3 regions of the Ruegeria sp. C6 genome follow, and region 3 is predicted to be linked to each of the others. Evidence: riboswitches for the same ligand, from Rfam matches in the RefSeq annotation. Region 3 holds a riboswitch; each other region holds the start of a gene.

Region 1 (8,035 bases), 190 kb from region 3:
GTCACTGTTCGAACTCACCGTGAGACCCTCGCAATTGGGCCAGAGAAACACGCCCCGGCCATAGATCCGTCAGGAGGGTGTATCAGAACGGCAGCTTGATGTCTGCGGGCAGGCCCATGCTTTCGGTCAGCTTGGCCATTTCTGCCTGTGAACGTTCCTGCGCCTTGGTTTGGGCGTCCTTGATCGCGGCGAGGATGAGGTCTTCGACCACTTCCTTATCGTCACCGTTAAAGATCGACGGGTCGATATCCAGACCTTTCAACTCGCCCTTGGCGGTCGCGGTGGCCTTGACCAGCCCGGCACCGGATTCGCCGACAACCATGATGGTGTTCAGCTCTTCCTGCATGTCAGTCATCTTGGTCTGCAGATCCTGCGCGGATTTCATCATCTTGGCCATGTCACCCAGGCCGCCTAAACCTTTTAGCATCGGTAATCTCCTGTCACTCGATTTGTGGCCTAGATACGAAGCGTAACCGTGCGGCACAAGAGGTCAGGATACTCCCGCCCGTCGTCAAGGTCTTTGGCAAGACCTTTCCTCCCGTTGGGCCCGGCAGCGCGCAAGGCGCGCTGCCGGGCCCAAAGCCGCTCAGGGGTATCGGTGCCAGCCGATGGCCCGTGGCGGGTGCGGGAGCATTTGGTTGAGGTGCGCTTATGCTCGAAAGTCAGTCCTCTTCAAACGGGTCCCATTCGTCTTCGACCTCGGGCAGGGCTTCGGTTTCGACTTGAGCGGCGCGTTGTTCTGCGGTTTCGATGCTCTTGATCCGCGCTTTCGGGAAATGAGTCAGCACTGCTTGCACCAGAGGATGCTGTTCAGCCTCGGCTTTCAGGGCCAAGTCTGCAGCGTCCCGTACCTCGGCAATGGTCGGTGCGTTGCCCTCAGCGACAATAGAAACGGCCCACCGGTTGCCTGTCCAACGCTGCAGCGACGCGCCCAATCGTTGTGACAGGTCGGTCGGGGCGTTGTCGGTTGGGGCAAACTCGATCCTACCCGGTTGGTAGGATACCAGACGCACGCCGTTTTCGACCTCGACCAACAACTTCACGTCCCGGTTGGCTCGGATCAGTTCGACCACATGTTCAAATGTTGGATAGCGTGCCAGCGCTGCCTGCACATCTTGGGCCAGCGCAGCTGTTGGCCCGCCTGCGTTGCCGCCGATTCCCGATGCGGCATAGGCCGATCGGGCCACAGCCTGTGGCGCGGCAGGAGCATGTCCCGGCGCACCGATTCCCCTGCCGGGGCCACCATTGGGCGGCGGAGGCGTATCTTGCAGACGCTTGATCAGCTCCTCCGGGCTAGGCAAGTCGGCCACATGGGTCAGGCGGATCACGGCCATTTCCGCAGCCATCATTGCGTTGGGTGCGGCGGAAACTTCCTCGAGCGCTTTCAGCAGCATTTGCCACATGCGTGTAAGGACTCGCATGGGCAGAGCCTCGGCCATTTGTTGACCTCGGGCGCGTTCGTCGGGGGAAACGGTGGGATCTTCGGCGGCATCCGGGGTGATCTTGACCACCGAAACCCAATGCGTGATTTCAGCCAGATCGCGTAAGACGGCGAGTGGATCAGCCCCTTCGGCATATTGCCCGCTCAGCTCGGTCAACGCGCCTGCAGCATCGCCGCGCAGGATCATATCCATCAGATCCAGCACCCGGCCCCGATCGGCCAGCCCCAGCATCGCGCGCACCTGATCCGCGCTGGTTTCACCGGCCCCGTGCGAGATCGCCTGATCAAGCAGCGAGGTCGCATCCCGCGCCGATCCCTCGGCGGCCCGGGTGATCAACGATAACGCATCCTCGGCAATCTGTGCCCCCTCGGCACCTGCAATTTTGCGCAGCAGTCCGATCATATCCTCCGGCTCGATCCGGCGCAGATCAAAGCGCTGGCAACGGGACAGGACGGTCACCGGGACCTTGCGAATCTCGGTGGTGGCAAAGATGAACTTCACGTGTTCGGGGGGTTCTTCCAGCGTCTTGAGCAGCGCGTTAAAAGCGCTGGTCGACAGCATGTGAACCTCGTCGATTATATAGATCTTGTAGCGCGCGGATGCAGCGCGATAGCGTACGCTGTCGATGATCTCGCGGATGTCATTGACACCGGTGCGGCTGGCGGCGTCCATCTCCATCACGTCGACATGGCGGCCCTCCATGATGGCTACGCAGTGTTCACATTGACCGCAGGGTTCGGTGGTAGGGCCGCCGCTGCCATCGGGACCGATGCAGTTCATACCCTTGGCTATGATCCGAGCGGTCGTCGTCTTGCCGGTACCGCGGATGCCGGTCATGATGAAGGCCTGCGCGATCCGGTCCGCCTCGAAGGCGTTTTTCAGAGTGCGCACCATGGCGTCTTGACCGACCAGATCGGCAAAGGTTTCGGGGCGGTATTTGCGGGCAAGAACCTGGTAGGCGGGGCTGGGCGTCTCGGTCATGTCTGCTCTGTCGGATTCGCGTTACGCCGCAGCGTAGAGGCCCCCGCCGCCCGCGTCCACAGCCAGCCGGGACGATTTTCATTTTGGAATGCGTGGGTATGCGGCTAAAATCCACTCTATTCTATTTACTGGACCAGTATGTTGTTGGGTGAAGTTTGTTTGGGGGGAGATTATGTCGCAACTGGTGGTTTATGCGTTGCAGGTTGGCGGAGGTACGTTGGCCTTGTCCTCAATGCCTGGGCGTGGAGGAACGTATACAGAAGACCTTGATCTTATCGCAGACTGGAAGCCGGGACTTGTGATCTCGATGACCACTGAGGTCGAGATGATTCAGGATGGTGCGCGGAATTTTGGCGCTGATATTCAGGGGCGTGCCAGCAGATGGGTGCATTTGCCGATCGAAGATTTTGGCACGCCACCCAAGGAGATTGTGGAGCGCTGGCCCCGCGTTGGCGCGACTGCCCGTCAGGCGTTGTCAGGTGGTGGCCGTGTGCTAGTGCATTGCCGTGGTGGCTGTGGCCGATCCGGGATGGTGGTTCTGCGTCTGATGGTTGAATGCGGTGAACGGCCTGAGGCGGCATTGAAGCGATTGCGTACGGTGCGTCCTTGCGCAGTCGAGACAAATGCCCAGATGCTTTGGGCCGTTGAACCGGCCCGTGTTCAAGCCGTTTGACGGCCTAGACACCAACATGTGGCGAGATTTCGCCACCGGTATGTGGTACCAGAAGCGAAGCCTCAAGCATGGCGCACGGATGGTTCCTCAGCAGGTCAGAGGGCAGGCTGCTGAACTCGGTCCCGAACATCATGTCAGCGTAGTCATCAAGCCGGTCGATCGCAGTTTCAGGATCGGCGCCGCAGAATACGCGGATCTGATCACATTGGGCGCGAAAGCGGGCGGTACACCCCTCTGGGCAGTGCGACAGGTCTATGCTGCCTTCAATTTCGAACTCAGGTTTTGTGATCGGCTGTGCAGACGACATGGCCTGCGTCAGAGCCCGCGCCATCTGCGCCAATGCGGGGCAGGGTGCGCCAGTACGTTGGCACACGGTCGCCGTGAATTCGTGTGTTTTGGTCTTCCAGATCATCAATGCGCCCTCCGCGCGCAAGGCGAGGGCGTGGCACAGGTTGGTCGTTGCGGAGCACGATCAAACCCGTCCCGGACACCCCGCCCGAGTTTCGGTTCTACATCCGATGGCAGGTCTCCTGACTTGCGGGTCATCGCTTTGCCGACCTTCCCAGCCTTCAAGGCCAGTGGTATCTCGGCATTGCTCTCCGCTTACAGTTGCGGGGGCAGTCTCGGACTAGGTTCTTTCCGGATTTATCCGGGCAGAACCGCACCGTGTTCCCTTTTCATCCCGGCCCGATTGGGCGCGAGAACCATCGCGCCATGGCTAGCGGCTGCGCCGTGCCCGAGTCAAGAAGATTGCGTCAGGCAAGTGACGTACGGTCCAGCCACGTCAACCTTGACTTGAGGCGCTTCGGGTGAACTGATCAGTTCAGTCGGTATTGGAGGGCACCATGTTGGACACGCAGCTGGCGGTTGTGACCGAGGATTTTCAGATCCCGTCCGACCCGGCAATGTTGTCGGCGCGGCTTTACCGTCCGGTTGCCGACCCCGAAAAGGTGGTCGTCATAAACGGTGCGACTGGGGTGCCGAGGGATTACTATCAGTACTTCGCCCGATGGCTTGCCGAAGAACAGGGCATGGCCTGCCTGACCTATGACTACCGGGATTTTGGTCACTCTTTGGTGGGTTCGCAAAAGCGGTCAAATGTCACCATGGCCGATTGGGCGTTGATCGACATTCCAGCCGCCCGGGCCGAGATGCGCCGACGGTTTCCGCAGGCCAAGCTATGGAGCATCGGTCATTCCTTGGGCGGAATGTTTGGCCCGATCCAACCCGATATCGATCAGATTGACAGGATGATCTGTGTCTGTTCGGGTCTGGTAACGCTGGCGGATCACCCTTGGCCTTATCGCGCTTTGGCGGCGTTGTTTTGGTATGGTCACGCGCCGCTGGTGGTCAAGGCGCTTGGCTACCTGCCCGGGCGGTTGGTCGGGTTTGGATCGGACCTGCCTGCCCAAGTCTATTGGCAATGGCGCAAATGGTGCACCGCCCCCAAAAGCTATGTGCCAGAGATCGGCACGACACTGCCCGCCGCCCGCTGGAAAGACTTGGGCAAACGTGTCGATCTGTTTACCTTCGCAGATGATGAAATGGTGCCGCCGGATGCTGTCTGGCGTCTTGCCGATCTCTATGGACCCAAAGCCGGGCGCCATCTGCTTGCACCAAGCGAATTCGGAGTGTCCAAGATCGGCCATATCGGTGCATTCGCAAGACGGAATGCGGCAGTCTGGCCTAGGCTGATCGCCTGATAGCGCTGGGCACCGGTAGGTCGGTGCCCAGCTTCGTTATAGCCCTTTACGGGATTTTTTCTCGTGCATCACGCTGCGCACCATCTTGCCGAAAGCCTTGTCACGGGCGCGGGCCTGCGCCACCGAAGCGGAATTGTGTTGGTCTTCGCGCCGCAGCTTGCGCCAGCGGTCCAGCCGCGCGGGATCAAGCGTACCAGCGTCGATTGCCGCCTGCACCGCACATCCGGGCTCAGACTCGTGCTGACAATCCGAGAAGCGGCAATCCAGGCTGAGGTCTGAGATGTCCGAAAATACCTCATCCAACCCCTCCTGCGCATCCAGCAGACGCAACGCGCGCATGCCGGGCGTATCGATCAGCCAGCCGCCATTGCGCATGCGATGCAAGGCGCGTGCAGTTGTTGTGTGCCTGCCGCGCGCATCGTCTTCGCGAATACCTGCGGTGGCCTGATCCTGCCCCGTCATCCCGTTGGCGAGCGTCGTTTTCCCAACGCCGGATGATCCAAGCAAGGCGCTGGTTTGTCCTTTCGGACACCACGACAGAACTTGTTCGAGATCGCCGTGATCCAGCGCGTTGACCGCAAGTACCGTCAGAAACGGGGCGAGCGATTGGGCTTGATCTACATAAAGGCTCGGATCATCGCACATGTCCGATTTGGTCAGAACGACCACCGGATAGCAGCCTGCCTGATGCGCCAGCGCAAGATACCGCTCCAATCGTGGCAGATTAAAATCGGCGTTGCAGGAACTGACGATGAACAGCACGTCTACATTTGCAGCGATCAACTGCGCTGCAGCTCCGGTACCTGCCGCTCGGCGTTGAAGCAGGCTTCGCCGGTCCAGCATACGGCGTATTCGTTTGTTTTCATCCACCAGAACCCAATCTCCGACGGCATATGCACCGGTTGATTGATCCGGAGATAACAAAGGCGATTCACCTTCAGGGCTCAGCCCGATCAGTCGATCCCGGTGTACGGCCGAGATGCGATACGGAAGAAGAGACGGATCAGCCGTATGCTGAGCCGCGAAATGAGAGGACCATCCGAGGTCCGATAAGGAAAGTAACATTGGTCTGCCTGTGATCAGAAACAGCAATCCCGTCGAATGGCAATCGCGCATCCGCCGGCGACGTGTTCAGGCAATCAGTTGATCGGAAAGGATCAGAACCGGTCTGCCCGAAGGGTTTTTGCTACAATCATAAACGCCCTCCTGCGGCTGATAGGTTCTAAGTGAGAGGTTGGACATCGACCCAAGCGGGGCTCGTTGTGGCTGCTTCCTTCCGGACCTGACCAGGTTGGCGAGGCGCTCGCCCGCGCCAACCTCTCAAAGCCGATATAGGTGCATCCCCTGAAAATGGCAACCCGTCAGAAGGTCAGATGAATACGCATGAAACCATCCGCATCGTCGGGCAGAATGCGTGGATGATACTCAGCAAGCTCTGCAACATGGTGTAGCGCGCGCGGCCCCGTTGTCAGGATCGCGCCCTGCCTTTGGTTTGGTACAAAAGAAAAGGGGCGCGGTGCATGCGCGAGTGGGTCGGCGGGCAATGTGCCCGCGACGTATTTGCATAGAATATCCTGTATGCTGATCTGAGGCAGGTCAATCATACGGGCTTGTCGCGCAATTGGAAAATGACCACCGCCATTGGCGCGGTAGTTATTGGTGGCGACAAGGAAACTCTGGTCAGGCGCAATCGGCTGCCCATCGAATTCCAGGTTGCGAATGCGGGAAAATGCCGGATCAATCACTCGACCGAGCGTATCGAACCGCGCCGGTTGCGAAAGATCGATCTGGTAGGTGACGCCATGCAGGACATCGAAATTGAAGCCCGTGCGCTGAGGATCGGCAAGATCGATCGGGGCGTCTGATCCAAGTTGATGGAACAGCCCGGCTGACATCTCAAGCCAGTCCCGAATCTGAGAACCTGAGGCCAGCACCGCGCGCAATTCATTAGGAAAGACACTGAGATCGGCGATATGTCGAACTGAAATCTCGCCTGAGGGGATATCCGTGTAGTACTTGCTTCCTGCGCGCCCGCCGAACTTTGCCGGGGCGGCTGACGATATGATCGGCAAATCTGCCCAGTCGGTATCGACCAAATGCGGGCGTAGGGCAGCGGCCTGAGCCGCCGCAACCAAGGCCAGACCGCGATCCGGTAAGCAATATGAGAAGTAGCTGTGTAGCGTGTGTGGGATTGTGCCCACTGGCCTGGTCACCCTTTTGCGCGTCGCAGCGTGGCCGGTCGCAAACAGCTCTGTGATCCTTGGGCATTCGGGTATTTCTGTGCCCGATTGAGCGATTGCCCGTGCTTCGACATGGCTGCCTGTAATGCGCCAATCGCCGGTGGTATCTTTTTGCAGTGTCAGATCAATGATCCCAAGATGAGACCCGGCCCAACCCTGCATGACAACCGGCGTTCCATGGACAAGCCCCCGCGTACTGTCGACGAATGGATAACCATCATGCGCCTTTCCGGGCAGTGTCAGATGGGTGTGGCCTGCGACGACGGCATCAATCAGCGGCATCTCGGCCAGCGGGATGATCGCGTTTTCCATATCCGGCTCGGCCATTGCCGATCCCAGTCCGGTATGCGCAAGGGCGACAATCAGGTCGCAACCTTGCACGCTGAGATATTCAGCAGCGCGCCGCGCAGCGGCCAGAATGTCTGTTACCACGACCCGGTCCGTTAGCAGATGTGCTTCCCACTGTGCGGTTTGAGAGGGCAAAACAGAAAGAACCCCGATGCGGATTGCGGTGTCCTGTCCATTTAGTCTGACAACCCGATGCAGAATCGTGTGTGCATCCCAACCTTGTTCGGTCTGAGTGGTTTGCATATTGCTGCAAATCATTGGGCAGGCGGTTTGGCGAGCGATGCGATTGACGAGTTCCAGCCCAAATCCGAAATCGTGATTGCCCAATCCGATCGCGTCATAGTTCAACGTGTTGAACGCGCGTGGCAGGGGATGGGCGTCTGGCACGTTTTCAGCTGCCCAGTTGCCAAATGGCGTTCCCTGCAGGCTATCACCATTGTCAAACAACAGCACAAGGGCGTCATCGCGTTCAGCCTGTCTGCGCGCCTCGTGAATCAGGCTGGCGGTACGGGTCAAACCAATCGCAGGTTCGGGGCGATCCGAATAGTAATCATATGACGTCAGGTGCATGTGTAGATCGGATGTAGCAAGGATTCGCATCCGTGCGCTATCATCCGCATCTCTTCGTTGTCGCATTAAATGATTTGA
Region 2 (8,035 bases), on a different contig from region 3:
AGATCGGCGCGGAGTGTTTCCGGCAGCGCCGCCAGCGCCGCCTGATAATCCTCTAGCGGCCATGAAATCCGGGCATCAAGAAGAGTTTCAGCAATCGGCTCGGCAGGCGCGGTGTCATACCCTTCGCCTTGCAGATCGAGCAACATTGCCTCAGCCGAGGCCAGCGCATCCAGACCCACTGCATGTGCCATCTGCCAGTCTTTGCCGGGATAGGTCGATAGTACCAGCGCCGGAACCTGCTCCGCTTTGGGTTTGTCGTGAAGGTTCAGCCAGCCGGAGATGCGGTTGATGATGGCTTCGATCCGTTCGGGTTCAGCCCGATGAGCGAAGCGAGAATACTCGAGATGCGGGTCGCGTTTGCCCGGCTCTTTGAAGGATACGATGCCCGCGTTGATCCGCCCGTCCACTTCCGGAAGGACCACATGCATGGCAAGATCAGCTGGTGAAAGGCCACGTTCCGCTTCGGCCCACGCTTTGCGGCGTGACGTGGCCAGCGCGACCTGAAAGACCGGCACCTCTGCCACATCGAGAGGTGAGGTGCCTGATGCGCCCTTGCCTGAGAATGAGGTGGCGTTGACGATCGCCGAAGGCTTCAGCGCCACAATAGTCTCGCGCAGCCAATCGGCGGCATTTGGTGCTTTGAGCGACGGGGCAAACAGGCCGACGGCCTCAAAACCTCGCGCGCGCAAGCTGCGGATCAGCGCTGCGATTGGGGCTGTGTCCGCCGAGGTCAGATAAGCACGATAGAAGGTTACGATGATACGTTTCGCATCACCGGGCAGAGCGTTTTCTGCAGGGATCACGCCGCGATCTGGGCACCAGGCACCGCATTCAGGGATGGTCTTCGCGCCCATGACCGGACCTGCATACAACCCCGCAGCCAGTGCCATCTGCGCCAGAGCGGCCTGCGCTGCGACCTCACCGCCGGTGTCGCACAGATGCGCCAGCCGCCGCAGGGTCGAGACAGGCAGGGTAGAGTAATCATCCAGCCGCGTATCCTCGCGACCGTCTGCGGGCAGCACGGCCAGTGCAATCCCTTTGGCCTGCGCCAGCGCCAGAACCTGCTGCAAGCCGTAGGCCCAATAGGGCACTCCACCGATCAGACGGATCAGGATGCCCTTTGCGCCCTCCAGTGTCTGCTCGACATATGTGTCGACTGAGAGGGGATGCTTCAGCGCCGTCAGATTGGCCAGCCGCATCGTTGGCATGCGTCCTTCAGGCCCACTTCCACGATGCCATCCCGCCGCGAAAGCGCCAAGGTCACTGTCGGAAAAGGACAGCACCACAAGGTCCGCCGGGCTCTGACCCAGATCGGTCGGGGTCTCGGTTTCTTCGAGCCCATGGCTTTCGCGGAAGACGACGTGCATAAGTCTTACTCGGCAGCCTCGGTTACACCCACGAGGATATCGCGGATCTCGGCCTCTTTGATATCGTCATGCTCGGCAATGACCACAAGGCGCGAGCGACGGTCTTCGCCGGGCTCCCACGGGCGGTCATATTGGTGACGCACGCGCGCACCGACGGCCTGAACCAGTAGGCGCATGGGCTTGCCCTGAACGGCGGCATAGCCTTTGACGCGCAGGATATTCAACTCGTTGGCCAATCGTTCAATCTTGGCGACCAGATCAATCGGATCGATTTGCTCGGGCAGTTCAACGATGATGCTTTCGAAATCGTCATGCTCGTGATCGTGATGGCCGTCGTGATGGCTGGGACGCGCGTCCATGTCATCCTCGGCCGCGGCTTCTAGACCCAGCACGACGCGGACGTCCACGGCACCCTCGGCCACTTCGACCACGGGCATGGGGCGGGGCGCTTCGGCGGCGATGATCTCTTTCGCTTTCGCAACGCCTTCCGGGCCAGCCAGATCGGGCTTGGTCAGCAGAATGATGTCGGCGCAGGAAATCTGATCCTCGAACACCTCGGACAAGGGAGTTTCATGATCAATCGAGTCATCTGCCATGCGTTGCGCATCCACCGCCTCGACATTCGGAGCGAACCGACCAGCGGCCACGGCCTCGGCATCGGCCAGAGCAATCACGCCATCGACGGTGATTTTCGAGCGGATATCGGGCCAGTCGAACGCCTTCAGCAGCGGTTTTGGCAGGGCAAGACCGGAGGTTTCGATCAGGATGTGATCGGGGCGCGGCTCTAGTGCCATCAGGGCTTCAATGGTCGGGATGAAATCATCGGCCACGGTGCAGCAGATGCAACCATTGGCCAGTTCCATGATGTTTTCCGCCGGGCAATCAGGAATGGCGCAGGACTTCAGGATATCGCCATCGACGCCGACATCGCCGAATTCGTTGACGACCACCGCCAGACGCTTGCCCTGCGGGTTCTGCATCAGATGGCGCACCAGTGTGGTTTTGCCCGAGCCCAAAAAGCCGGTGATCACAGTGACGGGGAGTTTCTCGAGATTGCTCATTTCAGGGCTCCAATCGGGGGAATGCGGGCCGCACAGTTTTTGCGGAAATGTTCGGGACGTTCGCGCCATTTGACCAAACCGTCCTCGGTGGCGAGGTATTTGGCTGCGCCTTCGACGATGGTTTCGACATGGTCGATCTCGTTCAGATGCTCATACACGAAAGTCCAGCGATCCGGTCCTCCGCGTAGCACGATCGAGCAGCCTTCATCGCAATTCGACAGGCATTCCACAGCTTTCAAGGTAATGCCTTCGGGCAGGCCCGCCTGTTCAAGCGCCTTGTGCAGCAACGTGCCGGGGCGCTGGGCGTCATCCTCGACAGGCAGCCCGCGACGGCAGGTAGTGCAAACCAGCAGTTCGACCGGTGCGGTCTCGGTCATGTCTCTCATCCCCCCAAATCCTCTTCGTGGGGGACGGGGTTTCATGCGGGCCGATCACAGCCCCACACCGGAACACCCCGTCCGGTTTCATCTTCGGGCGTTGGCAGGTCTCCCGGCTTGCGGATGTCAGAGGAGGCCTCTGTCGGATGTCCCGCCTTCCCGGCCATACTGCCAGTGGCTTTGGGCACCCTCTCCGGTCACGGTCGCGGGGGCGGCTGCGTTTGACGGCAAAAACCGCTGACGCATTCCCTTTTCATCTGCTCTCGCAGACACCAACGAAAGGGACATGCGGCAGGGCAGGGTTGCTTGTCAAGCGAGTCGCGCCGATCCGTGAAAAAGCGGATAAAAAGCGACCTGTCGGGGTCGCTGGGCGGCATGATACTTCTGCAACGACGTGCTGGCATGGCAGCAAGATGCGAACAGGAGGATACCGCGCATGAAGGTAGGGTTTATCGGGCTGGGGAATGTAGGGGGCAAGCTATCTGGATCGCTGCTACGAAACGGTATCGATCTGACGGTTCATGACCTGAACCCGGATCTGGTGACCGAATTCGTCGCCAAAGGTGCCAAAGCCGCCGAAAGTCCGGCGCAGCTGATGCGTGATTGCGATGCGGTGATAACCTGTTTGCCTTCTCCTGCGGCCTCGGATGCGGTGATGCAGGAAATGTTGCCAGAGGTCGGCCCTGGCAAAATCTGGATGGAAATGTCGACCACCGACGAAGCCGAAGTCAAACGCCTTGGCGCAATGGTCATCGAACGAGGCGGCGCAGCGGTGGATTGCCCGGTTTCGGGCGGATGTCACCGGGCAGCGACGGGTAATATCTCGATCTTCGCAGGCTGTGATCGTGAGACTTTTGAACGTATCCTGCCATTCCTGACCACCATGGGGCGGCGCATTTTGCACACGGGCGATCTGGGCTCGGCCTCTGTTCTGAAGGTGTTGACCAATTATCTGGCTACCGCCAACCTGATCACCTGCGCCGAGGCATTGGTGACAGCCAAGGCCGCCGGCATGGACCTTGGAACCACCTATGAGGCGATCAAGATATCGTCAGGCACATCCTTCGTGCACGAGACCGAAAGTCAGGTCATCCTGAACGGCTCGCGCGATATTTCCTTCACCATGGACCTGGTGAAAAAAGATATCGGTCTGTTTCAGGAGGTCGCCGACCGTGCCGGAGTTCCCCTTGAGATAAACCCATTGATGATCAAGATTTTCGAAGATGGCATCGCGCGATATGGTGAGCGTGAACTGTCCCCGAACATCATCAGGCGGCTAGAGGACGCGACCGGACTGGAGATCCAGGCGCCAGGGTTCCCAACCGAGATGCTGGACGACGAGCCAGAAGAACCGGGTTACGAGGTGATCCCGCAGAATCGGTAGATCAAATAATCGGCAAGCGTTGCGGCTGTCTGGCGACCTGGTTGGACAAAATTCTGGGGCTATTCTAAATAGGTCAACAGTAGTCCAACACCGGCACAGGCAAGAGAACAACTTATGACGAATGAGACCTTTCTCATCGTAACAACGATGAAAAACGAAGGGCCTTTCATGATCGATTGGGTGGCCTACAACCACGCAATCGGTTTTGATGACATTCTGATTTATACCAATGATTGCGCTGATGGTACCGATGCCATGGGTGACCGGTTGCAAGTGCTTGGCTGGGCTCACCACGAACGAAACAGACTGGGTCCGCGCGCCGCGCCGCAGGTTCGTGCATTTTCGCTTGCGCGGAATCACCCAAGCTATCTGTCATCGGATTGGATTCTCAGTTTGGATGTGGACGAGTATATCAATATCCGTTTGCCCAATAGTGATATAAGAAGCCTCGTTGAGGCCAGTGGCGTGGCGGACGCGATCTCGATCTGCTGGCGCATGTTCGGAAACGCGGGTCAGAACGATTTCGTTGATCGACCTGTACCTGAGACTTTCTTTCTGGCCGCCACCGAAGACGGCTATCCGCATCACCGGACCAAAGGGTTCAAAACGCTGTTCCGCAACAACGGAAAATTCAGCCGTTTTCGCGCCCATCGTCCCAGGATCAATCCAGAAGATGCACCGAACCCTGACGCGCCATACGAAGGCGTGTTGTGGCGGGATTCGGGCGGGAACCTGTACCCAGCAGACCAAGTGAAATGGAAAGCATGGCGTGGTTTCAGCCATGAATTCGCGCGCATTCATCATTATGCTGTGCGCAGCACTGATAGCTTTTTGGTCAAGCGCGACCGTGGGCGCACCAATCATGTGGGGCAGGATCAAGGGCTCAAGTACTGGCTCATGATGAACCACAATGATGTTGAGGATCGCTCAATTCTGGAACACATGCCGGCTATGCACGACATCAAATCTGAGATGATGGCAGATCCGCAATTGGCAGACCTCCATCACCAAGCATGTGAGTGGCACAGATCGAAAGCCGAAGAATTGAGAGCCAGACCGGACTGGGTTGATCTGGTTGAAGCGTTGCAAAATTCCTCTACCGGAGAAGACGTCTATGGGTGAAGCTGTATCTGCTGAGGATCGCCGCAAGAAGCAAGCTGAGCAGCGCGAGCGGAAGGATTCCCTGCGGCGCGAAATGCTCAAGACCATGCCGCATGGACGGCTGAGCGTTGAAATTGGCGTTTGGAAGGGCGAGTTTTCGCGGATTCTGCTGGAAGAGCTGCAGCCCTCGAAATTGTGCCTCATCGATCCCTGGCAAGTACAGCAAGACCCGGATGGCGGTGCTTCGCTTGCCGGAGCGCGCACGCAAAAGGATATGGATCGAATTTACGAGGCAGTGACGGGCAAATACAGCACCGAGATTGCCAAGGGGCAAATTTCGATCATTCGCGACTATTCGCGACCAGCGCTGAGTCTGTTTGAAGATCAAAGCATCGGGTTTGCCTATTTGGACGGCGACCATTCCTACGAGGGCGTAAAAACGGATCTGGATGCTTTGCTGCCCAAGATGATCGAAGGCGGCGTAATCATGCTTGACGATTATCACAGGCGAGGGTGGTGGAAAGATGACGTGATGCGTGCGTTCCACGAATTCCTCGGGGCACATTCTGCGGGGCTGCGGCTCAAGGCCATCATGGGGGCGCAGGTGGCCGTCGAGAAACTTTGAGCCGAGATCATTTTTCTGATTATAGATTCGTGCGACGTAATCTGGGCTGGCTGATGTCTTCCAGCGTCAACAGTGTTAAGCAACAAGTTCAGCGATGACGGATAGGGTTGTTGTCTAAGTCCGATCATTTTTGAATAGCGGCACTTTCCCAGGCAGACAGGAACTTTCTGCGCTTCAGCGTATCGAGGAACGTCAACAGCGCAGGGTCCAGCGCAATCGCTGCGCTTTCGGTCGTGGAGTCCTGCGTGTCCAGAAGTGGCAGTGCTGCCATTGATTCCGGATTCAGCGTGGTCAGGTGCCGGACAAAGGTTTCCGCTTCCTCCGGCAAGCGGCTTTTGCCAGTTACCATGGCGGTTCGCATCATCGTCGTCTGAAAATCCGAAGGCAGAATGATCTGAAGGGCATCCTTTCCTTCTGTTCGTACCGCCGCATAACTGCCAAGCACGTTGTAGGCCACCGCGATCGTACCATCCGCCAGGTCGTTAATCATGTCGCCCGAACAACAATACAGCCGCACGTCCAGGCCGCCCAAAACCTCCATCAAGCGCCAATAGGTTTCCGAGGCGCGGGCGTCCTGCGTCGCGAACAAATAGCCCAATCCCGACTGGCGCACGTCATAAGTGCCGACTTTGCCCCGAAAATCATCCGGGCGGGCGCGCAGCGCTTCGATCAGTTCCTGCCGCGTTTGCGGCATTGGTTGTCCTTCGAACGCGGTGCGGTTGACAACGATGGTTGCGGGTTCCGAAGTGAAGGCGAACAGGCTTTGATGCCATTGCGCCCAAGGGGGGTGTGGAAGATCGTTAAGCGCCAGCGCATATCCGTCATTCGCGAGCTTCAGTTGCAGGTCCATCGCGCTGGAAACGACAACGTCGAACGCTTCTGGCGTGGCTCGGACGCGTCGGTCGATATCGGCCGTGCCGGTCACCAGATATTCGACCGATATCGCTGGATTCTGGGCGACGAAATCCTCGATCAGCGGCGCAAACAGGGCGGTATCGGTGCTGGAAATGACCCGCAGTCGGGGGCCGTCGGCACTTTCGTTGAATATTTGTCGGTCTTCCCAATCCTGAGCCCCTGCGCCGCAGGCGAACAGGCATAGGATCAGAGTGACAAGATAACGCATGCGCCGCCCTCCGCTTTGTTTGACAGTACCAGCGTGCCACCATGGGCGACCGCGACGTCCTGGGCAATGGTTAGCCCGAGGCCCGATCCGATGGTTCCCGCCGCGTTCTGACCACGTTCGAAACGTCTTGTGAGCGTTTCGATTTCATCTGGCGGAAAGCCTGGCCCCTGGTCACTGACCGTGATCCGGGCTGTGGGTGACCCTGCGACATCGATGACTACGGTACTGTCCGCTGGCGCATATTTAAGCGCATTGTCTACCATGTTCCGCACCGCATTTTGGATGAGGATGGGGTCGCCCGAATACATGACCTGCGGATCGCCGCTCAAAGCAAGCGAAAGGTCTTTCATTTCAGCGATGGGCGTCAAGCGCTGGACAAGCTCTCGGATCAGAGTCACCAGATCGATATCCTCGCGCTCCAGATGGTCGGCGCGGAATGTGATCATGGCGTGATCCAGTAGTTGCCCCGCAGCCCGAGAGCTTTCGTCGATGGCGCGCATCATTGATCGTAACGCCTCGCGGTTGTCTTCTCTCTCGACCCGTTGCAGCGTCGCCTCGGCATAAGACCTGACCGTTGCCAGCGGGGTGCGGACCCTATGGGCGGCCTCGGCGATAAAGTCCTCGGATTGGCTGAGTGACTGGTCCAGGCGTCCCATCAGCGAATTCAGCGATGACACCAAAGGCGCCATTTCACGCGGTACTGGTTTTTTGAATGGGCTGAGATCTTGCGGTCCCCGACGGGTGACGGATGTCGTTAATCTGTCGAGCTGGCCGATGGTGGCCGAACTCACCCAGAAGGACAATACAGCCGCAAGCACAAAGAACCCCAATCCCAAAAGGCCAGCATTGCGTGAGATTTGATCCAGCGTCTCCGACAGCGCATCTTGGGTCTGTCCCAAGGCCACTTCGATTTCTGTCTGATTTCCCAGCCCAACCAGTGTACGGCTGGCACTGACCTGACGAACGTTTTCACCGCGCACTTCATCGAAGCGAAAGG
Region 3 (8,035 bases):
TAAAGCGAATAGCTCAGGATCAGCAGCAGACCGATGCACACCAGCGGGAACGTCTCCCAACGGGCCAGGCCCAGCCCCCCCAGCATCCAGAAGATGACAGAATGGGCGGCGCGGCTATCACCGGCGAAGATCAGATAGTTGGTGATGGCCGAAAACAAAAATGACACAGCCAGACCCGCAAGGATCAGCTTTTCCGGTGCGCTGGTGCGAAGCCCATGAACCAGCGCCAGCACGATGCCCGACGCCACAAGACCGCCGCAAAAGGCAGCCAGAGGCAGAGTCCAGAAACCCAGAATATCTCCGGTCACGGTAATTACAAACACCGCCCCCGCTGCCGCACCCGAGGACAGGCCGAACAGAAATGGATCGGCAAGGTCATTACGTGTGGTCGTTTGCAGCACCACGCCAACGATGCCCAGCCCGGCACCGATCACGGCTGCAAACAACGCGCGGGGCAATCGCAGGTCGAATACGATCCTATGCAGCGGCGACATCTCTCCGTCCTGCAACCCGGTACCGCGCAAGATTGCGGTGAAGGTCTCGGACAAAGGTATCGAGGTTGTGCCGTAGATTGTGGAAATCAGCAAAAGGGCGGCCAGAACGACCGCCCCCAGCAACAACGTCAGGCCCAATCGGCCCATATCAGCTCTGACCCGGATGCATCGCGCGCGCCATCTTCGAGATCGCTTCGATATTTGCCGGTCCGGGCGTCAGCTCTTCGTAGCGCAATCCGATCCAGCGTTCGTTCTTGACGGCATCAGTCTGCGACATGACGGGATGTTCCTGCAGGAACTTGAAGGTGTCCTCGGCACCATTGCCGGTCTGATAATCCAACAAAACCAGGAATTCCGGGTTCGATGCGGCAACGGCCTCCCACGAAGTGCGGCCCCAGCTCGTGTCCATGTCATGAGTGACGTTTTCACCACCGGCGGCAGTGATCATCGCATCGGGAATCGCGAATTTACCGGCGGTAAACGGAGCATCTGCAGGACCATCCAGAAGAAAGACGCGGGGCTTGGGCAGTTCAGCAGTCTTGGCTTCGATCGCTGCCAGCTGCTCTTTCCAGCCCGAGACCAGAGCTTCGGCCTTGTCTTCGACTTGCATCACCTTGCCCAAGCGCAACACATCGCCAAACAGAAGATCCATGCTGGCTTCGGGGCGATCCTTGTCCAGATGGACACAGCTTTCGGTTAGAACCAAGGTCTTGATTCCGAACGGTTCCAATGTATCTGGGGTCACATCACCACCCGGCTTCATGCCATAGTACCAACCGGCAAAGAACAGGTCGGGTTCAACCGCCACCAGGTTTTCGACGGTCGGATATTTCGGCGCAAGCTCGGGGATGTCGCCGCGCAGGGCATCAAAATCAGGGCTGGTCTTGTACCAGCCGGTGATGCCGGTCAGGCCGACGATCTTGTCCTGCAGACCCAATGCAAAGGCCATATCGGTCATGTTCATGTCATGCACAACCAGGCGCTTGGGCGCGGTATCAAAAACCAGCGGTTCGCCGCAGTTGTCTACGGTGACTTCTTGCGCAGCAGCACCGCTTGCCATGGCGGTGGCCAACGCCACGGGCCAGATGTATTTCATCTCAGTGTGTTCCTTCGACTAAGTTGAGACTGTGGTTCTTCGAATATCAAGCGCCGGGATCACGCGGCCTTCGTGGAGAAAGCAGAGGAAATCAACGCCAAAAGTTTCGCGGACTCTTTCGGGTGTCAGCACCTTGTCCACCGACCCAAACTCGATCATGAGGGTCGATTTCATCAGCGCCACGTGTGTGGCGAATTCGGGGATCATGACCAGATCGTGTACGATCATGACCACGGTGATCCCAAGCTCGGCGACCAAAGACAGCATCCGCCCTTTTGCATCAGGATCCAGATGGTTGGTCGGTTCGTCCAGAAACAGCAACGAAGGGTTCTGCGCCAAAGCACGTGCGATATGGGCACGCTGACGTTCGCCTCCAGACAGTTGGGCCATGCGCTTGTCCGCGAGATTGGCGAGACCGGTCAGGTCTAAAATCCGGTCCAGCTCTTGCGCGTGGCCTTCGGTAGAGCGGTCCGCACGGATGGGTATTTGCCCCAGCGCAACATAATCGCGTAACGCCAAGCGTCCATCGGGCAGTTCCTGCTGACCTACCACTGCGATCATGCGCGCACGCTCTTTGGCGGAGAGCTGTTTCAGACTGCGTCCTTTGATCCGAACATCGCCAAGTGCCAGCGGCTCAGCGCCGCACAACAGATTGAGAAGCGTCGTTTTCCCCGCCCCGTTCGGGCCGGCGATGGCTAGAATGGAACCCTCGTCCAACTCGAACGAGACGCCCTGCAACAGGACATCTCCGTTAAGGGCATAATACTCAAGGTTTTCGGCAATCAGAAAGGGTCGCAACGTCATTGCGATGCCCCCTGTTCGATCCGCGGCATGCGCGAGAGGGTTTTATTGAACAACGCCTGCGGGCGATCAGTGGCATTTGTCCAGCCATCCGGGCTTTCACGATACTGCGCTGCAAACTCAGCCAGCGCCTGCACCTCATCCGCGGTCTGAATGCCACCAAAAAGGTATTGCGCCTTTCCTACGGCCTGGAACCCAACCGTTCTGGGACTATCGCAGCCTGCCATGCAAGACGACGCGCGGATCGCAAAACTGCGATGTAATTTCCCGGTCAACGCATCGCAAATTTCATCAAGGGGCAGCCCTTCAGTGCAGCTTTCGCAGACTAGAATGAAATGATCAGGCGTATCTGGCATGGTCCACTCCACTTGTTTCCAAGCGCATGCGGAAGCTGCCGACAATGTAAACACGCGATTGACGCGCCATCAAAGCCTCCTTCCAGGACGCCCCGCCCCGGGTTGGTTAAACATCTGATGGCAGGTCTCCTGACTTGCGGGTCCGCGCTCGGCCAACCTTCCCGACCCTGTGGACCAGTGGCTGTTTGGCCTTGCTCACCGCTTACAGTTGCGGGGGCAGTTACGGAATTGGCACCTTTTGGCAAACCTCACCGTATTCCCTTTTCATCCCGCGGCAACACCACCGGGAACCATCAATCGATTGAGTGCCCGAGAACACCGGACACGTCAATGATAAAGTCGAAGGCACCCAACTCTGGTCGAGGATCGAGCGCGGGCAACCACGTGTCCGTAGCACCAACCGAATGGGTTGGGCTGCGCGCCGAATTTGTCTGGCCACGGCTGTCCATAGTTGGTGTGTTTGGAAATTAGACAATCTGAGGTAAGCTGAACAAATTTAGAGGTTTAGCTTTGTCAGCGCCTTACCCCTGTTTGATCATTGCCTGGGTTTATCCAAGGAGACGGTTCTTTGACGCATGTTTCGCAAAACGCATTGCCGCCGGATATTGTTGATGATGTCATTGACCACAATCTCGAGGCCGTTGCACGGTGGAAAGGCCATCGCTTAAGGGCTCAGCATGGGCGCAGTCACGGGTGCGTGGCTGCAACATTCACTGTCAGAAACGATCTACCAGAACAGTTCCGTCACGGCCTGTTTGAACAGCCCGCTGCCTATTCAGCCGCACTTCGCTTTTCCAACGGCGCGCATCTGGATGACCGGAAATCGGATGCCCACGGGATGGCGATCAAGCTTTTTGACGTGCCAGGCCCCAAGCTGATCGACGCCGAGGCACTTGCGCATCTGGGGACCACACAACTCAGCGACGAGTTCGATTTCGTATTGGTCGATCAGGATGTGTTTCCCAGCTACGTCCCCGATGAATATGAGCGATTGGGCAGGCTTGTCGCCACATTACAAGCGGTCCAGCACGCGATCAAAGGGCGACGAAAATGGAGCCTTAGGTTGATCACCAAAGGGCTGCGCGCAGGATTTCGCGCCTTCCTCACTCGTGAAGGCAAGCGTCAGTTTCGCGTCGCGAGTGGTTTTGCCTCGAACTATATGCACTCGCCTTTTGAGGTCCATTTCTGGTCGACAACACCGTATCGGCTGGGCCCCGATCTAACGGTCAGATACTTGGCCCGCAGCGCGAAACCAAAAATTCCGGCACATCCGGTAGACGACCCAGATGGGATCGGGCAGTGTTTGCGGCAAGATGTGGCCGATGGAGATAATCACTTCGAGCTGTGTGTGATTGAGCCCCCGCGCCCGGCCGACGAATTCGATGTGCTCGACAATCGCATCGGGTGGGCATGCGACCCGCAACCAGATGCACCTCTTGATCCGTACCATCATACCGTCACGCCCGTGGCGGATATCACGATTCCCAAAGGTGCAGAATTTGATCCGCAGAATGGAGACGCGATGAGCTTCTCGCCCTGGCGTGTCACGGCAGATCACGAACCTTTAGGACCGATTAATGCGATCCGGCTCAGAACCTATCTGAGCTTGGCCCGCGCCCGGTTCCCGAATCGATGACCAAACGGAGATGTATTGATGCTGGACGTTGATGATCTGATCAAACTCGGATTCGAGATCTCCCCACCCGTTACGAGCTATTTGGCCGCGATCAGGCTTGCAAACGCCGCGAAGATCCACCGACCGCGGCCCTATACGATGGGCGCAGACTACACGACATGGCCCGGCGTGTTTTCCCATCGCTGGATCGGTCGGCATACAACGCCAGAAGACCTCTCACCCGTCCTGCCGTCGGAAAGCGAAGTTGTTGATCTCTTTCGCCGACGGACACAAATGGATGGCAGCCCGCTTACCTTGATGTGCCCGCAAGGATCGACACTTTTGTTTATCTCGGCCGCACAATGGTTTACTGACAGTTTCCTGCGCACCTTTGGGGCGAAGGGACCGGTTGATCAGACGGATTCGAACCACGAGGTCGATCTGTGCCAAATCTACGGGCTGAACGATTTTCAGACCGACATGCTGCGCGAACGCGATCCCGATACCTATGAATTAACCCACCGGTTGGCCTTTCGTCTGGATACACAAGGCGAGATGTGGGCCCCGAAGCTGTTTCAAAAGAACCAATCCGGTGGTGTTAAGCTTGCGCCCCCCTTTGATGGCAGTCTTGCCACTGGCGAGAATTGCGGAAAGCCCCTTCACGATCCATGCAAGCTGTGGAATGCGGTGAAACGGGCGCATCCGGGTCTCAGCGATCACGCGATTGACCAGATACTGCTCGATTTTCATGCAACCGGGCTCGATAATGGCAATGGTACCATAGGCTATATCGCGATCAATACACTGATGTTGCGTGCCCATAACACCTTTGCCGATCTGTTGTGGCGCCAAAAGCGCGGCATATCAGGCTGGGATAAAGAGCGTGTGTTCCAGACTACACGCTGCACCTTGATCGCATTGCTGATCAAGCTTGTGCTTGAGGACTACATCGCCCACATCGCCAATATGCCTTTCAAACTACCCGTTGGCGTCAATCGCTGGCAACCGTGGCATCATTCCAACCAGATCGCGATTGAGTTCAATTTGCTCTACCGCTGGCATTCGATGATTCCCGAGCGATTCATAATCGACGGCGCACAAGTTGGCCCGGAGGGGTTCAGATTCAATCCACGACTGGTCGAACAAACAGGCTTGGCGGAAATGATCCGATCATTGTCGCGCCAACCTGCGGCCCGCATGTCGCTGCGCAACACGCCCGATTTCCTGTTCCAAAGGCCTGCGCCCGGTGCTCCTGCCCCTGTCGAAGCTACAATTGCCCTGACGCGTAAGGCGCGTCTTCCGTCGCTGAACACTTATCGTCATCATTTCTGCCGCAAACCGCATTCAAGCTTTACTGAGATGATTGGTGATCAGCCGTTTGCGGAAGAATTGATTGCCGACCTGAGCCGGCTCTATTGCGACGTCAATAGGGTCGAGTTGTTCCCTGGTCTCTTTGCGGAACAGCACAAGGGCGATGTGATCATGGGCGATCTGATGACATCGATGGTGGCGTATGACGCGATCACGCAGCTTATGAACAACCCGATGGTATCCAAAAATTTGTACTCGGCTGAGACTTTTTCAGAGAAAGGTTTTCAGTTGCTGAAGAAAACTTCGTCATTCTCGCAGTTGGCGCGTTTTGTTGGCTTGGACCTGCAACCCGAAGACTGCACTTTAGGTCGACGTCCCGGCGGGACTTAAGACGCGACCGCGCGCTCTTCCAGCTCAGTAATCCGCGCGGCAACTTCCGTATCGGCTGGCCGGATGCAGGCAAGATCACTCAGCGCGCGCAATTCATACAGCGCCGCGCCCTGATCATTCGCCACGGCTATAGCTTCACGCAAAGCCGCCTCAGCCGCGTCGAACGGAGCACCTTGTTCCAGTAGAAGGGCTGCCTTGATCCGGTGGATTTCAGCCTCATAGTTCCGCTCGTCAGTGTTTTCTGCACATGTCAGACCAGCCTCCACCGCATCCAACCCTTTCTGAATCTCACCCAGAGCAAGATAGCCCCGTGCGAGCTCGGCGTTGACGAGCACGCCAGCCGCCTCGGCACCCGTTGCGTGCATCCTTCCCCAAGCGGCCTGCAGCATGGCCACGCCCTCTGTGGCCTCGCCGGTTCTGATGGCAGCCCCGGCAAGATGGGCCGTCGCAACAGCTTGGTAATAAGGGCCGCCCTTGTCCTGAACAGCCGCGCTCAGCGCCTTGGCCATACGCGCATAATCCGGGTGGTCCATCTGCATGTGGATTTCGGTCAACCAGTGCATTGCATTTGCAATGATCAAGGGCTGGCCCGACGCCATCGCGGCGTCAACTGCCCGCTTGGCTTTGGCGAGTGCCACTTCAGTTTTGCCCTGAAAGCTGTCGACCAGCGCGCTCATACTCTCGATTTGTATCACGGCTGCAATATCGGGGCTGTTTCCAGCTTCGGCGCGATGCGCATCCGCATGAGACGCCGCTTGTTCCAGAGCTGCTGCCGCATCCTGAAACCGACCGCGCGGGGACAGCGCGGCCCCACAGATGTAGTTTCCGACCATTCGGGTGTGGTGATCGTCATACGCATCGATGATCGCTTGCCCCCATTGCTCGGCGTTCTGGTAATCACCTTTGACCATTGCAGCGGTAAACAGACCCCTGCCCGCGCGCACAAGAGTACGCCTGTCGCCCAGCTTTTCAGCCAGTTCAAAACTGCGCCCAAAGGCATCGATTGCGGGCTTGGCACCATAACCGACATGCACGCGTTCGGCAGCGGCCAGAAGGAATTGCAGGTTCAATTCAGCTTCATCGCGTTGGTCTGCTGGCAACTCGTCCAACAGCCGCAATCCGTTTCGGGCATGCTGAGCCCCTTCGCGATTTGCGTGCCGCCTCAGGTTCAGCCGCGCGGCCTCCGACCAGGCGGCCACCGCCTTCGTTGTTTCACCGGCCAGTTCCCAGTGCCGCGCTATTTGTTCAGGCTGTCGGGCGGCTTCCGGTTGGGCGGCAAGGGCTTCTGCCGTGCGTCGATGCAAATGAATGCGACGGTCCCGCACAAGGCTTTGATATGCCGCCTCACGCACCAATTCATGGCGGAACCGCCATATCATTTCGGCGTCGTCATTCGCGCCGGGCAGATGTTGCAATATACCCGTGGCGGCGAGCCCAAAGATCGCGTCTTCGGACTCGTCTTCAGTCAGTTCACTGATCTGAGCCAGCAAAGGCGCCCCAAAGGCACCACCAATAACAGCGGCCTCGATCGCGGCACGTCGGAGTTCTCCGACCTCGTCAACCTGTTGCGCCAGGAGGTCATGCAAGGTGGCGGGAATGTTGTCCACGATACGTTCAGGCGACGCAGCGATGGCGGCAGAGCACTCCTTGATGAAAAGGGGCACGCCATTGCCCCGCGCCAAAATCTGCGCCGTGGTGCGGTCGTCAAGGCGCTCACCCGAGGCCGCCTTGGCCAGTTCTGACGATGTCGCATCATCGAGCGGTGGAAGCGACAATTGCTCAAGAGACGGTATGCTCTCTTTGATCGCTGATGGCGCCGGCATCCGCGAAACCATCAACATCAGGACGGGAAGTGATGTCAGATGCTCGGCCACGTCGCGCAGCACCGAAAGGGTCGATGGGTCGACCCATTGCATATCCTCAACCACGACAAGCACCGGCCCCTCTCGGCTGAGTTTTTGGTAGACGCGGA

The links. Region 3 has a riboswitch for cobalamin ahead of ACR0MJ_RS08765 (DUF1636 family protein). Riboswitches for the same ligand answer to the same signal wherever they lie in the genome.
Region 1: it holds a riboswitch for cobalamin, as region 3 does, so the genes downstream of both, ACR0MJ_RS07830 (hypothetical protein) here and ACR0MJ_RS08765 (DUF1636 family protein) in region 3, are expected to answer to the same signal.
Region 2: it holds a riboswitch for cobalamin, as region 3 does, so the genes downstream of both, ACR0MJ_RS11670 (DUF1636 family protein) here and ACR0MJ_RS08765 (DUF1636 family protein) in region 3, are expected to answer to the same signal.

What each region holds. Positions count from the first base shown of each region.
Region 1 is NZ_JBQFRW010000002.1:48,274-56,308, reverse strand. It holds gene recR (recombination mediator RecR) at 1-18, opposite strand, end outside; gene ACR0MJ_RS07845 (YbaB/EbfC family nucleoid-associated protein) at 83-427, opposite strand; gene ACR0MJ_RS07840 (DNA polymerase III subunit gamma/tau) at 663-2,423, opposite strand; gene ACR0MJ_RS07835 (phosphatase domain-containing protein) at 2,596-3,096, shown strand; gene ACR0MJ_RS07830 (hypothetical protein) at 3,101-3,508, opposite strand; cobalamin riboswitch at 3,600-3,820, opposite strand; gene ACR0MJ_RS07825 (alpha/beta fold hydrolase) at 3,942-4,799, shown strand; gene rsgA (ribosome small subunit-dependent GTPase A) at 4,836-5,864, opposite strand; RNA gene ffs (signal recognition particle sRNA small type) at 6,024-6,122, opposite strand; gene ACR0MJ_RS07810 (bifunctional 2',3'-cyclic-nucleotide 2'-phosphodiesterase/3'-nucleotidase) at 6,161-8,023, opposite strand.
Region 2 is NZ_JBQFRW010000003.1:21,273-29,307, reverse strand. It holds gene cobN (cobaltochelatase subunit CobN) at 1-1,367, opposite strand, end outside; gene cobW (cobalamin biosynthesis protein CobW) at 1,373-2,428, opposite strand; gene ACR0MJ_RS11670 (DUF1636 family protein) at 2,425-2,805, opposite strand; cobalamin riboswitch at 2,891-3,097, opposite strand; gene ACR0MJ_RS11665 (NAD(P)-dependent oxidoreductase) at 3,203-4,189, shown strand; gene ACR0MJ_RS11660 (glycosyltransferase family 2 protein) at 4,304-5,311, shown strand; gene ACR0MJ_RS11655 (class I SAM-dependent methyltransferase) at 5,304-5,915, shown strand; gene ACR0MJ_RS11650 (ABC transporter substrate-binding protein) at 6,040-7,038, opposite strand; gene ACR0MJ_RS11645 (sensor histidine kinase) at 7,017-8,035, opposite strand, start outside.
Region 3 is NZ_JBQFRW010000002.1:234,294-242,328, reverse strand. It holds gene ACR0MJ_RS08780 (iron ABC transporter permease) at 1-641, opposite strand, end outside; gene ACR0MJ_RS08775 (ABC transporter substrate-binding protein) at 643-1,590, opposite strand; gene ACR0MJ_RS08770 (ABC transporter ATP-binding protein) at 1,609-2,394, opposite strand; gene ACR0MJ_RS08765 (DUF1636 family protein) at 2,391-2,747, opposite strand; cobalamin riboswitch at 2,850-3,057, opposite strand; gene ACR0MJ_RS08760 (catalase family protein) at 3,316-4,383, shown strand; gene ACR0MJ_RS08755 (peroxidase family protein) at 4,402-6,063, shown strand; gene ACR0MJ_RS08750 (ATP-binding protein) at 6,060-8,035, opposite strand, start outside.